DNA from 2 places in the Nonomuraea sp. NPDC051941 genome. Region 1 is predicted to be linked to the other one. Evidence: riboswitches for the same ligand, from Rfam matches in the RefSeq annotation. Region 1 holds a riboswitch; the other holds the start of a gene.
What was found. A riboswitch is a leader RNA that binds a small molecule or an ion and turns the genes downstream of it on or off. The one in region 1 is predicted to bind S-adenosylmethionine.
Positions count from the first base shown of each region.

Region 2: it holds a riboswitch for S-adenosylmethionine, as region 1 does, so the genes downstream of both, thrC (threonine synthase) here and ACIHFD_RS43990 (aminotransferase class V-fold PLP-dependent enzyme) in region 1, are expected to answer to the same signal.

Region 1 covers NZ_JBIUCF010000035.1:102,917-108,275, forward strand. The annotation lists gene ACIHFD_RS43990 (aminotransferase class V-fold PLP-dependent enzyme) at 1-1,275, opposite strand, end outside; SAM riboswitch class IV at 1,321-1,436, opposite strand; gene ACIHFD_RS43995 (TerC family protein) at 1,549-2,286, shown strand; gene ACIHFD_RS44000 (cytochrome P450) at 2,296-3,489, shown strand; gene ACIHFD_RS44005 (SAM-dependent methyltransferase) at 3,473-4,435, opposite strand; gene ACIHFD_RS44010 (chaplin family protein) at 4,622-4,849, shown strand; gene ACIHFD_RS44015 (DUF2520 domain-containing protein) at 5,293-5,359, shown strand, end outside.
Region 2 covers NZ_JBIUCF010000089.1:468-5,826, reverse strand. The annotation lists gene otsB (trehalose-phosphatase) at 1-441, shown strand, start outside; gene ACIHFD_RS64735 (hypothetical protein) at 477-1,058, shown strand; gene ACIHFD_RS64730 (trehalose-6-phosphate synthase) at 1,065-2,495, opposite strand; gene ACIHFD_RS64725 (RNA polymerase sigma factor) at 2,527-3,081, shown strand; SAM riboswitch class I at 3,161-3,302, shown strand; gene thrC (threonine synthase) at 3,316-4,548, shown strand; gene ACIHFD_RS64715 (MoaD/ThiS family protein) at 4,573-4,848, shown strand; gene ACIHFD_RS64710 (cold-shock protein) at 5,094-5,294, shown strand.

The DNA.
Region 1 (5,359 bases):
CCGCACGGCCTCGACCAGCCGGTCCACGTGCTCCTGCGTGGAGCCGATGCCGATGGAGGCCCGCACCGCGGAGGCGGTGCCGTCCTCACATCCGCCGTCGGCCTCACCCAACAGGTGCCGGACGAACGGGTGCGCGCAGAACTTGCCGTCGCGCACCCCGATGCCGTACTCGCCGGACAGCACCTCGGCCACCTCGCGGGCCGAGTAGCCGGCCACGGTGAACGACACGATGCCGACGCGCGGGTGGTCGTCCCCCCACAGCGACAGCTCCCGTACGCCCTCGATGGAGGCCAGCCCGGACCGCAGGCGCGCGATCAGCCGCTCCTCCTCCCGCACCAGCGCGGTCCAGCCGGTGGCCGTGAGCGCGTCACAGGCGGCGGCCAGGGCGATGGCGCCCAGCACGTTCGGGGTGCCCGCCTCGTGGCGCGGCTCAGGGTCGTCGTGCCACTCGGTGTCGTCGCCCACGGAGCGCACCGCGCCGCCGCCCTTGAGGTACGGCTCGCCGTCCGCGAGCCAGTCGCGCCGCCCGACCAGCACCCCGGCGCCGAACGGCGCGTACAGCTTGTGCCCGGAGAAGGCCACGTAGTCCAGGTCGAGCGCGGTCAGGTTGAGCCGCCGGTGCGGTACGAGCTGGGCGGCGTCCACCAGGATGCGGGCGCCGTGCCGGTGCGCGACGTGGGCCAAAGCGGCGATGGGCCAGAGCTCGCCGGTGACGTTGGAGGCGGCGGTGACCACGAGCAGCTTGGGGCCGTCGATGCCGGCCAGGGCCGCGTCGGCGGCGCGGACCGCCTCGCCGGGGAAGGCGGGCGGCGCCAGCCGTACGGACTTCTCCCAGGGGAGGAGAGAGGCGTGGTGCTCGGTGTCGAAGACCACGGTGGTGGTGCCGGCGGGCAGGCAGCGGGCCAGGAGGTTCGTGGCGTCGGTGGTGTTGCGGGTGAAGATCACCGCGTCGTCCGGGCGGGCCCCGACGAACGCCCGCACCGTGTGGCGGGCCTGCTCGTAGCGGGCGGTGGTGAGCTGCGAGGCGTAGCCCGCGCCCCGGTGGACGCTGGAGTAGGCCGGGAGCGCGGCGGTGACGGCGGCGCTGACCGGCTCGAGACAGGGGGCGCTGGCGGCGTAGTCGAGGTTGGCGTAGCCGACGAGCCGGCCGCCCTTGACCGGCACCTCGAGATCGGCCCCGAGCACGGCGGGGATCGGCCTGCTCGTGGCGACCGGAACGGCCTCGGCCTCGGCGGCGCGAGCGGGGACGGAGCTGAAGATCGTCAACGTGGACACGGCACATCTCCCTCAGGGTCATCGGACCCCTGGAAGCAGCCACGGAGCCCGCGCTTGCCCGCCACACTTCATGACGGACCAGGTCTTCACCCGGGGCACCCCGCCGCGGACGCGAGGGTTGCCGGCCAGCTAGCCGGGGCTTGTCGCTGGCACTCATGACCTACGGCGGAGACTATAACCCAATCCCCTCCATCGATCGCAACTCCGTGAACTTATTCGGCGGCTGACTCGTTGCTACCGGAAATCCCGCTCATGTGTCATGGAGGTGCGTAAATGTTGGACTGGGTGACCGACCCGCAGATCTGGATCGGCTTCTTCACCCTGGTCGCCCTGGAGATCGTGCTGGGGATCGACAACATCATCTTCATCTCCATCCTGGCCGGGAAACTACCTCCCGAACAACGGGACAGAGCCCGGGTGCTGGGTCTGGGCGCGGCCCTGATCACCCGGCTGCTCCTGCTGCTCGCCCTGTCGTGGGTGGTGCAGCTCACCGAGCCGCTGTTCGCCGTCTTCGGTCACGAAATATCGGGACGCGACCTGATCCTGCTGCTCGGCGGCCTGTTCCTGCTGGGCAAGAGCGTCACCGAGATCGGCCACAGCATGGACGGCCCCGTGGGCAAGGACGGCAAGAAGGCCGCGGCCGCCTCCTTCGCCTCGGTGATCATCCAGATCATGGTGCTGGACATCGTGTTCTCGCTCGACTCCGTCATCACCGCCGTCGGCATGGTCGACACGCTCGGCGTGATGATCGCGGCGGTCGTGGTGGCGGTGCTGGTGATGCTGTTCGCGTCGGGGCCGATCAGCAGGTTCGTGGACCGGCACCCGAGCATCAAGATGCTGGCGCTGTCGTTCCTCGTGCTGATCGGCGTGGTGCTCATCGCCGAGGGCTTCGGCCAGCACATCCCCAAGGGCTACATCTACTTCGCGATGGCGTTCTCGCTCGTCGTCGAGCTGCTGAACATCCGCATGCGGAGCAAGCGGACGGCGCAACAGGAGGACCCCACTCCTTAAGATGAAATAGTGCGATTTGACCCTTGGGATCCGGATTTCGTGGCGCACCCGTACCGGGTGTACGACGAGCTGAGGCGCGAGGCGCCGGTCAGCTACTTCGAGCCGACGAACCAGTGGCTGATCTCACGTCATGCCGACGTGAACGCCCTGCTCAGGGACCGCCGCCTGGGGCGGTCCCACCTCCACGTGGCCACCAACGAGGAGTTCGGGAGGCCGGCGGAGCCGGAGTTCCAGGAGCCGTTCTGGCGGGTGATCAGGGCGGGCATGCTCGACGTGGAGCCGCCGGTGCACACCAGGCTGCGCCGGCTGGTCTCCAAGGCGTTCACGCCGCGCATGGTCGAGTCGCTGCGTCCCCGGGTGCGCGCCATCGCCGCGGGCCTGGTGGACGCGTTCGTCGAGAAGGGCGGCGGCGACCTGCTCGCCGAGGTAGCCGAGCCGCTCCCGGTGACGGTGATCGCGGAGATGCTCGGCATCCCCCACGCCGACCGCCACCTCCTGCGCCCCTGGTCGGCGGAGATCTGCGGCATGTACGAGCTCAACCCGAGCCTCGAGGCCCAGCACACGGCGGTACGGGCGGCGTCGGAGTTCGCCGACTACCTCAAGACCCTGGCCGCGGAGCGCCGCCGGGCTCCCGGCGACGACCTGATCAGCGCACTGGCGCAGATCGACGAGCTGACCGAGGACGAGCTGGTCGGCACGTGCGTGCTGCTGCTCAACGCCGGTCACGAGGCCACCGTGAACGTGACGGGCAACGGCTGGTGGTCCCTGTTCCGCAATCCCTCCGAACTGGCCCGGCTGCGCGAGGACCGCTCGCTGCTGCCCACGGCCGTCGAGGAGGTGATGCGCTGGGACACGCCGCTGCAGATGTTCGAACGCTGGGTGCTGGAGGACATCGAGGTGCACGGGGTGGAGATCCCGCGCGGGTCGGAGGTGGCGCTGCTGTTCGGCTCCGCCAACCGCGACCCGGCGGTCTTCGAGGACCCGGACCGGCTCGACGTGGGGCGGGCCGACAATCCGCACATCTCGTTCGGGGCCGGGATCCACTTCTGCCTGGGCGCGCCGCTGGCCCGCATCGAGCTCATCGAGTCGTACGGCGCGCTCCTGGACCGGGCGGCCAAGCTCGAACTGCGGGAGGAGCCGAGCTGGAAGCCCGGCTACATCATCAGGGGGCTGCGGTCGCTGGAGGTCACCGCCGCTGGCTGAGCCAGCCGAACCCGCCGAGCCCCGCCGGGTCGATCAGCTCGCCCTCCTCCGACGCCCTGGCCAGCGCCCGGATGTAGGTGCGCGGCTCGGTGCGGGCCAGGTCGATCGGGGGCCGGGTGCCGGTGATCCCCAAAGCCCTCAGCGCGTCGCGCTGTGTGGACAAGGCTGTGGATATCGCGCCGGCCTGGCGCCCGGCCTCGGCGCACGCGTCAAGCGCGACATGAGCCGTGATATCGCAGGTCCCATCGGGGATCGGGGCAACGACCGCGCCGTCGCGGTAACCGGTCAACGTGCCACAGAGCGGCCGGTTATCCACAGGGTGTGCATAATCCACGGCAATCGCTCGGCCCCTTGTGAGACGTCCCAGGACGGAGGCCCACGCCTCGTCGCGGGGGCGGCCGATCTCCGCGCGCGAGCCCACCCGGGTCAGCGGCCACCACCGGTCGAGCCAGACGCAGTCGTCCGGTCGCGGCGGCCCGCCGAGGCGCTCCTCGCCGGTGCGGACGTTCACCATGATGAGGCGTGGCCCGGCGGAGGTCTGCTCCACCACGTCGAGCGGCACGTTGTCGAGCCACTCGTTGGCGATGGCCAGGCCCGTGAGGCCGGTGGGCACGCTCCGGCGCCAGGCGATCCGCTCGGGCAGGCCGTCCGGCCTGGGGGAGAGGTCGACGGCGGTGACGCGGAGCCGGTCGCGCAGCGCGGGCTCGGCGGCCTCCAGCACCTGGGCGACCAGCGTGCCCTCGCCCGCGCCGATGTCGACCAGGTCGAGCACGTCGGGACCGCCGAGCTCGGCGTCCACCTCCGACAGCAGCGCCAGCACCGCGTCGGCGAACGCCGGGGAGGCGCTGACCGAGGTCCGGAAGTGGCCTGAAGGGCGTTCGCGAAGGTAGAAGCCCTCCTCGCCGTACAGCGCGCGCTCCATTGCGGCGCGCCAGGTGAGCCACATGTCAGGACTATCTCATGACTTTCGAGTGACACGCATCGTCATCGTTTGACTACTCATTGTCGCGGACTTGCGGTACGTTTACCTAATGTCATCGAGCGTGCGCGTTGCGTCACTCCCATTTGGCGCGACCGACCGCTCCCGAGCAAGCACCAGCGGCCCCAGGCCGCGAAACCGAGAGGAGCCCTCGTGCTGAAGAAGGTCATGGTCGTCACAGGAGCCGTCGCCATGCTGTCGCTCGCGGCCCCGGCGCACGCCGACACGACCAGCGGCAACGGCAGTGTGCTCAGCGGCAACCAGCTGCACCTTCCGATCGCGATCCCGATCAACATCTGTGGCAACGCCGTGGCCGTCATCGGCGCCGCGTTCGCCGGCTGCCAGGGCGGCGCCACCGCCTACGTGCCGAGCCACCACTGAAAGAAGAGAGAACCCGGGCCGGCACTCGTCCGGCCCGGGCTCCGACTCCGGCTGGTCGGTCGGCGAGCGGCCGGCCGGTCGCACCTCCAAGAGGTCACATCCTGCGGGCGTCGGGTCCTGGATGAGGGGACTCGGCGCCCGCTGCCATGCGATGAAACCCCTCTCCTCATCTCTTCCGACAGGGGGTGCACGTTTTGTATGCCCTTGTCGCTTTTGTCGTTAACTCAACGGGCGGCAAAACCGCGGTCACGTAGGAGCCCTCGGGCGAGTCGCGAGACGCGCCCGACAGTCCGCAGCCCTTGAGAGGCCGTTACGCTGGTCGGCAGTGCCACAACAGAAGCCTGCTCGTCGGACCGGAGTCCAGCTCGTCGTGCCTGGTTGAGGCCAGGGCGGCAGTCCGCCCGGCAGGCTTCTCATCAGCAGGTCGACAGGGGTGTGACGTCATGGACGCAGGGGATCGCCCGGCACGGCTGACTGTCGGCGTACTCGGGGCGGGCAAGGTCGGCTCGG
Region 2 (5,359 bases), on a different contig from region 1:
CTCGAGTCGCTGGGCCTGCGAGACGTCACCATCGAGGACAAGGGCCGGGCCGTGGCCGTGCACACCAGGCGCAGCTCCGACCCGGAGGGCGCGCTGGCCAGGCTGCGCGAGCCGCTGGCCGAGCTGGCCGGCAAGCGCGGCCTGGTGGTCGAGCCGGGCCGCTTCGTGCTGGAGCTGCGGCCGCCGGGCATGGACAAGGGGCAGGCGCTCAGCCTGTTCCTGGCCGAGCGGGCCGCCAGGTCCGCCATGTTCGTGGGCGACGATCTCGGCGACCTGGCCGCGTTCGAGGCCGTACGCCTCTCGGGGCTGCCCGGCGTGACCGTGTGCAGCGGCTCCGCGGAGGTCACCGAGCTGGCCGAGCGGGCCGACATCGTGGTGGACGGGCCCGACGGCGTCGTCGCGCTGCTGGAGGAGCTTGTGGCGGCTTTCAGCCGTTCGTGATTGAGCTGCAAGTCGCGCTCCCTAGGGTCGGGCGCATGCACAAGCGACACCTCGCCGCCGTGGCCGTGGCCGTGGCTGCGGCCACCCTCCTCGCGACCTCCCTGCCCGCCCACGCCGCGCCCGCCCAGGCGGTCAAGCTGCGCAAGGGCCTGACCCTGTACATCCCGATCAAGTGGGTGGTCCACCGCTTCGGCGACGATGTCCAGATCGTGACCGGCAAGTGCGGCAAGCCCATGGGCTGGGGGACGCCCGAATGCGACGCCTTCTACGTCCTCGGCCCCTCGTCCATCAAGCGCGGCGCCGAGGGGTTCGGCCCGTACACCGGCAAGAGGCCCTTCTACACGGCGAGCGACGTGCAGCCGTGCCCGTTCAACCGGAAGTGGGGCGAGGCCATCGGCCCGAAGGTCACCAGGGGTCTGCGCCAGGTCGGCGCGGGGCACAAGGCCGCCTACAACGCGTGGAAGTCGGAGTGCGTCAAGTATTCGGGCTCGACCACGAAGGTGCTGCTCCGCTTCACGCAGCGCGAGTGGTACCTGCCGCAGAGCAAGATCCTCATCGTGGACCAGTGGAACACGCCGGGGCTGGCCGACGCGCTCAAGCACGCCGACTGGACCTGACCGGGCTCAGATCTCGGCCAGCGCGTCGAGCTGGGCCGCGAGCCACTTCTGCGGGGGCAGGGCGGTGGCCGCGGCGTGCAGCTTGTCGCGCCGCATGCGGCGCTCGTCCTCCGGCATGACGAGCGCGGCGTGCAGCGCGGCGGCCGTGCCGCTGATGTCGTACGGGTTCACCACGAGCGCGTGCGGGCCCAGCTCGGCCGCCGCCCCCGCCTCGCGCGAGAGCACGAGCGCGCACCTCGTGGACAGGATCGGGCCCTCCTTGGCGACCAGGTTCATCCCGTCGCGGATCGGGTTGACCAGCAGCACGTCGGCCATCCGGTACGCGGCCAGCGAACGCGGGTAGTCGTCGTTGACGTTGAGGATCAGCGGGTCCCAGTCCTCGGTGCCGTACTCGTCCTCGATCTCCTGCGCGCAGCGCAGCACCGACGCGGTGTATTCGCGGTATTCGGGCAGGTCGTGCCGGCTCGGGTATGCGAACGCCAGGTGCACCACCTTGCCGTGCCACTCCGGGTGCGCGGCGAGGAACTCGCGGTAGGCCACCAGGCCGCGCACGATGTTCTTCGACAGCTCGGTGCGGTCGATGCGGACGATCAGCCGGCGGTCGCCCACCTGCTCCCTGAGCGCGGTCATGTGTGACTCGACGTCGGGCTCGACGGCACGCTCCCACAGCGCGTCGCCGTCCACGCCGAGGCTGTGCACGCCGATGCGGGTGGTCCGGCCCTCGTGGGTGACGCTGCGGCCCACGCGGTCGACCTCCGCGCCCAGCAGCGCTTCACAGCAGTCCATGAATGCCTGCGCCCACCTGTCGGCCAGGAACCCGGCGTGATCGGCCCCAAGGATGCCCTCCAGGACCTCTCCGACCACCTCGTCGGGCAGCAGCGAGAAGTATTCGGGGGGCGCCCACGGGGTGTGGCTGAAGTGGGCGATGCGCAGGTCCGGCCGCTCGGCGCGGAGCATCGCCGGGGTCAGCGTCAGGTGGTAGTCCTGCACCATGACGCGGGCGCCGTGGCCGGCCTCCTCGGCCAGCGCCAGCGCGAACGCGCCGTTGTAGTCGCGGTAGGACTCCCACTCGCGCTCGAACCTCGTGCCGAAGTTGGGTGAGTTGGGGATGTCGTAGAGCAGGTGGTTGACGAACCACAGGGTGGAGTTGGCCACGGCGTTGTAGGCGCGGTGGAAGGTGGCGGGCGGGATGTCGAGCATGCGCACCGGGCCCGTGTCGTAGCCGGCGTGGTCGATCCGGCCGCCGGGCACCAGGCGCACGGCGCTGCGGTCGCCGTCGGACAGCGCCGCGCACACCCACAGCATGCCGTCCTTCCGTGCCACCTCGGACAGTGCAGAAACCAGGCCGCCGCCACCGCGTTTCATGGTCAGCTCGCCGTCGTCCGAGACGGTAAAGGAAACGGGTCCTCTGTTGGAGGCCACCAGGACGCTGTTCATCTACGCTCCCTTCGCCCATAGGATCCCAGCTATGGCGCTAGATGAGCTAACCGAGGAACTCGCCCGCTCGGCCGCAGGAGGAGATCATCGCGCACTTGGCGAGCTCCTGGCGCGGATCGAGCCCGATGTGATGCGACACTGCGCCCGGATCCTCCCCTATCACCAGGATGCCGAGGAAGCCTCGCAGGACACGTTGCTGGCCGTGGCGCGCAACATCGGCCGGTTCGAGGGCCGGGCGCGGTTCAGCACCTGGCTGCACATCGTGACGGCCAACTGCGCGCGCACCACGTACAGGTCGCTCAAACGCCGCGCGGCCGAGCAGACCTCGGACGAGCTGCCCACGCAGAAGCCCGACGTGGCGCGGGTGAGCGTGATCGCGGGCTCGCGGCTCGACCTGCTCGACGCCATGGAGGCGCTGGAGGCCGACAAGCCCGACCTGGCGCAGGCGCTGGTGCTGCGCGACATCGTCCAGCTCGACTACAACGAGGTGGCCGAGCAGCTCGGCATCCCCCTGGGCACCGCCAAGTCGCGCATTCATCAGGCCCGCAAATACGTGCAGGGAGTGCTGGGTGATGATTATCGCTGAGACGCCACGTCTCGCATCTTGAGACGGGTGGCCATTTGGGCCCCATCGACGGGTAGAGTCCTTTTCAACAACTGAATATTGCTCATCCAGAGGGGTGGAGGGACCGGCCCTGCGAAGCCCCGGCAACCCTCCCGGTTTGAGACTCGCGACAGGGCGAGGCCGACCGGGACAAGGTGCCAATTCCGGTCTGCGGTCAAGGTGGCCGCAGGCGAAGATGAGGGAAGGCCTCGCTTCATGTCGCTCGACTTTGGTCCTGCTGTCGGTCTGTCCTGCCGTGAGTGCGGCACGCGTTACCCGCTCGGTCCGAGCTTCGCGTGTCTGGAGTGTTTCGGGCCGCTCGAAGCGGCCTATTCCTTCGGTACGGTGACCCGCTCCGACATCGAGTCGGGTCCCGCCAACATCTGGCGTTACCGGTCGCTGCTCCCGGTGCCGGTTGACGTCGCCAGTAAGCCCAATATGAACCCGGGTTGGACCAAACTGGTCAAGGCCGGAAACCTCGGACGCGCACTCGGTCTCAAGAACCTGTACGTGAAGGACGACTCGGGCAACCCCACCCATTCCTTCAAGGACCGGGTCGTCGCCATCGCCGTCGAGGCGGCGCGTAACTTCGGCTTCCACACCCTTTCCTGCTCCTCCACGGGCAACCTCGCGGGCGCGGTCACCGCGGCGGCGGCGCGCGCCGGGCTCGAGGCGTGCGTGTTCATCCCGGCCAACCTCGAAGCGGCCAAGATCGCCATGGCTCGCGTGTTCGGCGGGAAGCTGATCGGGATCGACGGCACCTATGACGAGGTCAACCGGTTCTGCTCCGAGCTGATCGGTGACCCGCTGGGTGACAAGTGGGGGTTCGTCAACGTCAACCTGCGGCCCTACTACGCCGAGGGCTCCAAGACGCTCGCGTACGAGATCGCCGAGCAGCTCGGGTGGCGCTTGCCCGAGCAGATCGTCATCCCCATCGCCTCCGGCTCGCAGCTCACCAAGATCGACAAGGGTTTCCGCGAGCTGGTGCAGCTGGGGCTGGTCGAGGACACGCCGTACAAGATCTTCGGGGCGCAGGCGGCCGGGTGCTCGCCGGTCTCCACCGCGTACAAGGCGGGGCACGACGTCGTGCAGCCGGTCAAGCCCGACACCATCGCCAAGTCGCTGGCCATCGGCAACCCGGCCGACGGGCCGTACGTGCTCGACATCGCCCGGCGCACCGGAGGGGCCGTCGAGGACGTCACGGACGCCGAGATCGTGGCCGCGATCAAGCTCCTGGCCTCGACGGAGGGCGTCTTCGCCGAGACCGCGGGAGGGGTGACCGTGGGCGTGCTGAAGAAGCTCGCCGAGAGCGGGCGGCTCGACCCCGAGGCCGAGACCGTGGTCCTCAACACCGGCGACGGGCTCAAGACGCTCGACGCGATCAGCGACGACGCCCAGCCCACGGCCGTGATCCGGCCCTCCCTCGACGCGTTCCGCGCGACTGTCTGACAACCAGGAAAGGCGAGTTAAACCATGAGCGTTTCGGTGCGGATTCCCACCATTCTGCGCACCTACACCGGGGGCAACGCCGAAGTCAGTGGCGAGGGCGCGACTCTTCGTGACGTGCTTGCCAAGCTCGACTCCGACTACCCGGGGATCGGCGCGAGAATTCTGGATGAATCGGGCAAGATTCGTCGTTTTGTCAACGTTTACGTTGGGGAAGAGGACGTCCGTTTCGCCGACGGGCTCGACACTCCGGCACCTGAGGGCACTCAGATCTCAATCATCCCGGCGGTTGCCGGCGGCTGAGTGCTATAGATCACACGTGTGGAAGGCGCCCCTAGTGGGCGCCTTCTCCATTTCCAGGGCAAATGAAACGCTGAAGCGCCTTCGTTGCGAAGAAATGCATCGTTTGCAGATTGACTCTGTTGCCAAACCCCGTGCCACAGGTATGGTCGAGGGCGATCGTCTGGCTGATTTTCCCTTAAGTCCGGCGATTACGGGTCTCGCGGAGGAATGGGCGAGATCTGAAAGCCCAGTAAGAGGAGTCGGAAGTGGCGCAGGGCACCGTCAAGTGGTTCAACGCGGACAAGGGCTACGGCTTCATCGCGGTAGACGGTGGTAAGGATGTATTCGTCCATTACTCAGCGATCATGATGGACGGGTACCGATCTCTCGAACAGGGCCAGCGGGTCGAGTTCGAGATCACGCAGGGCCAGAAGGGACCTCAAGCGGAGTCCGTCCGCGCGGTCTGATACACCCCCCTGGTATGCACCGGCGGGGATCGCCCGGCAGCGCAGTCCGTGCGAACCCGCCACCT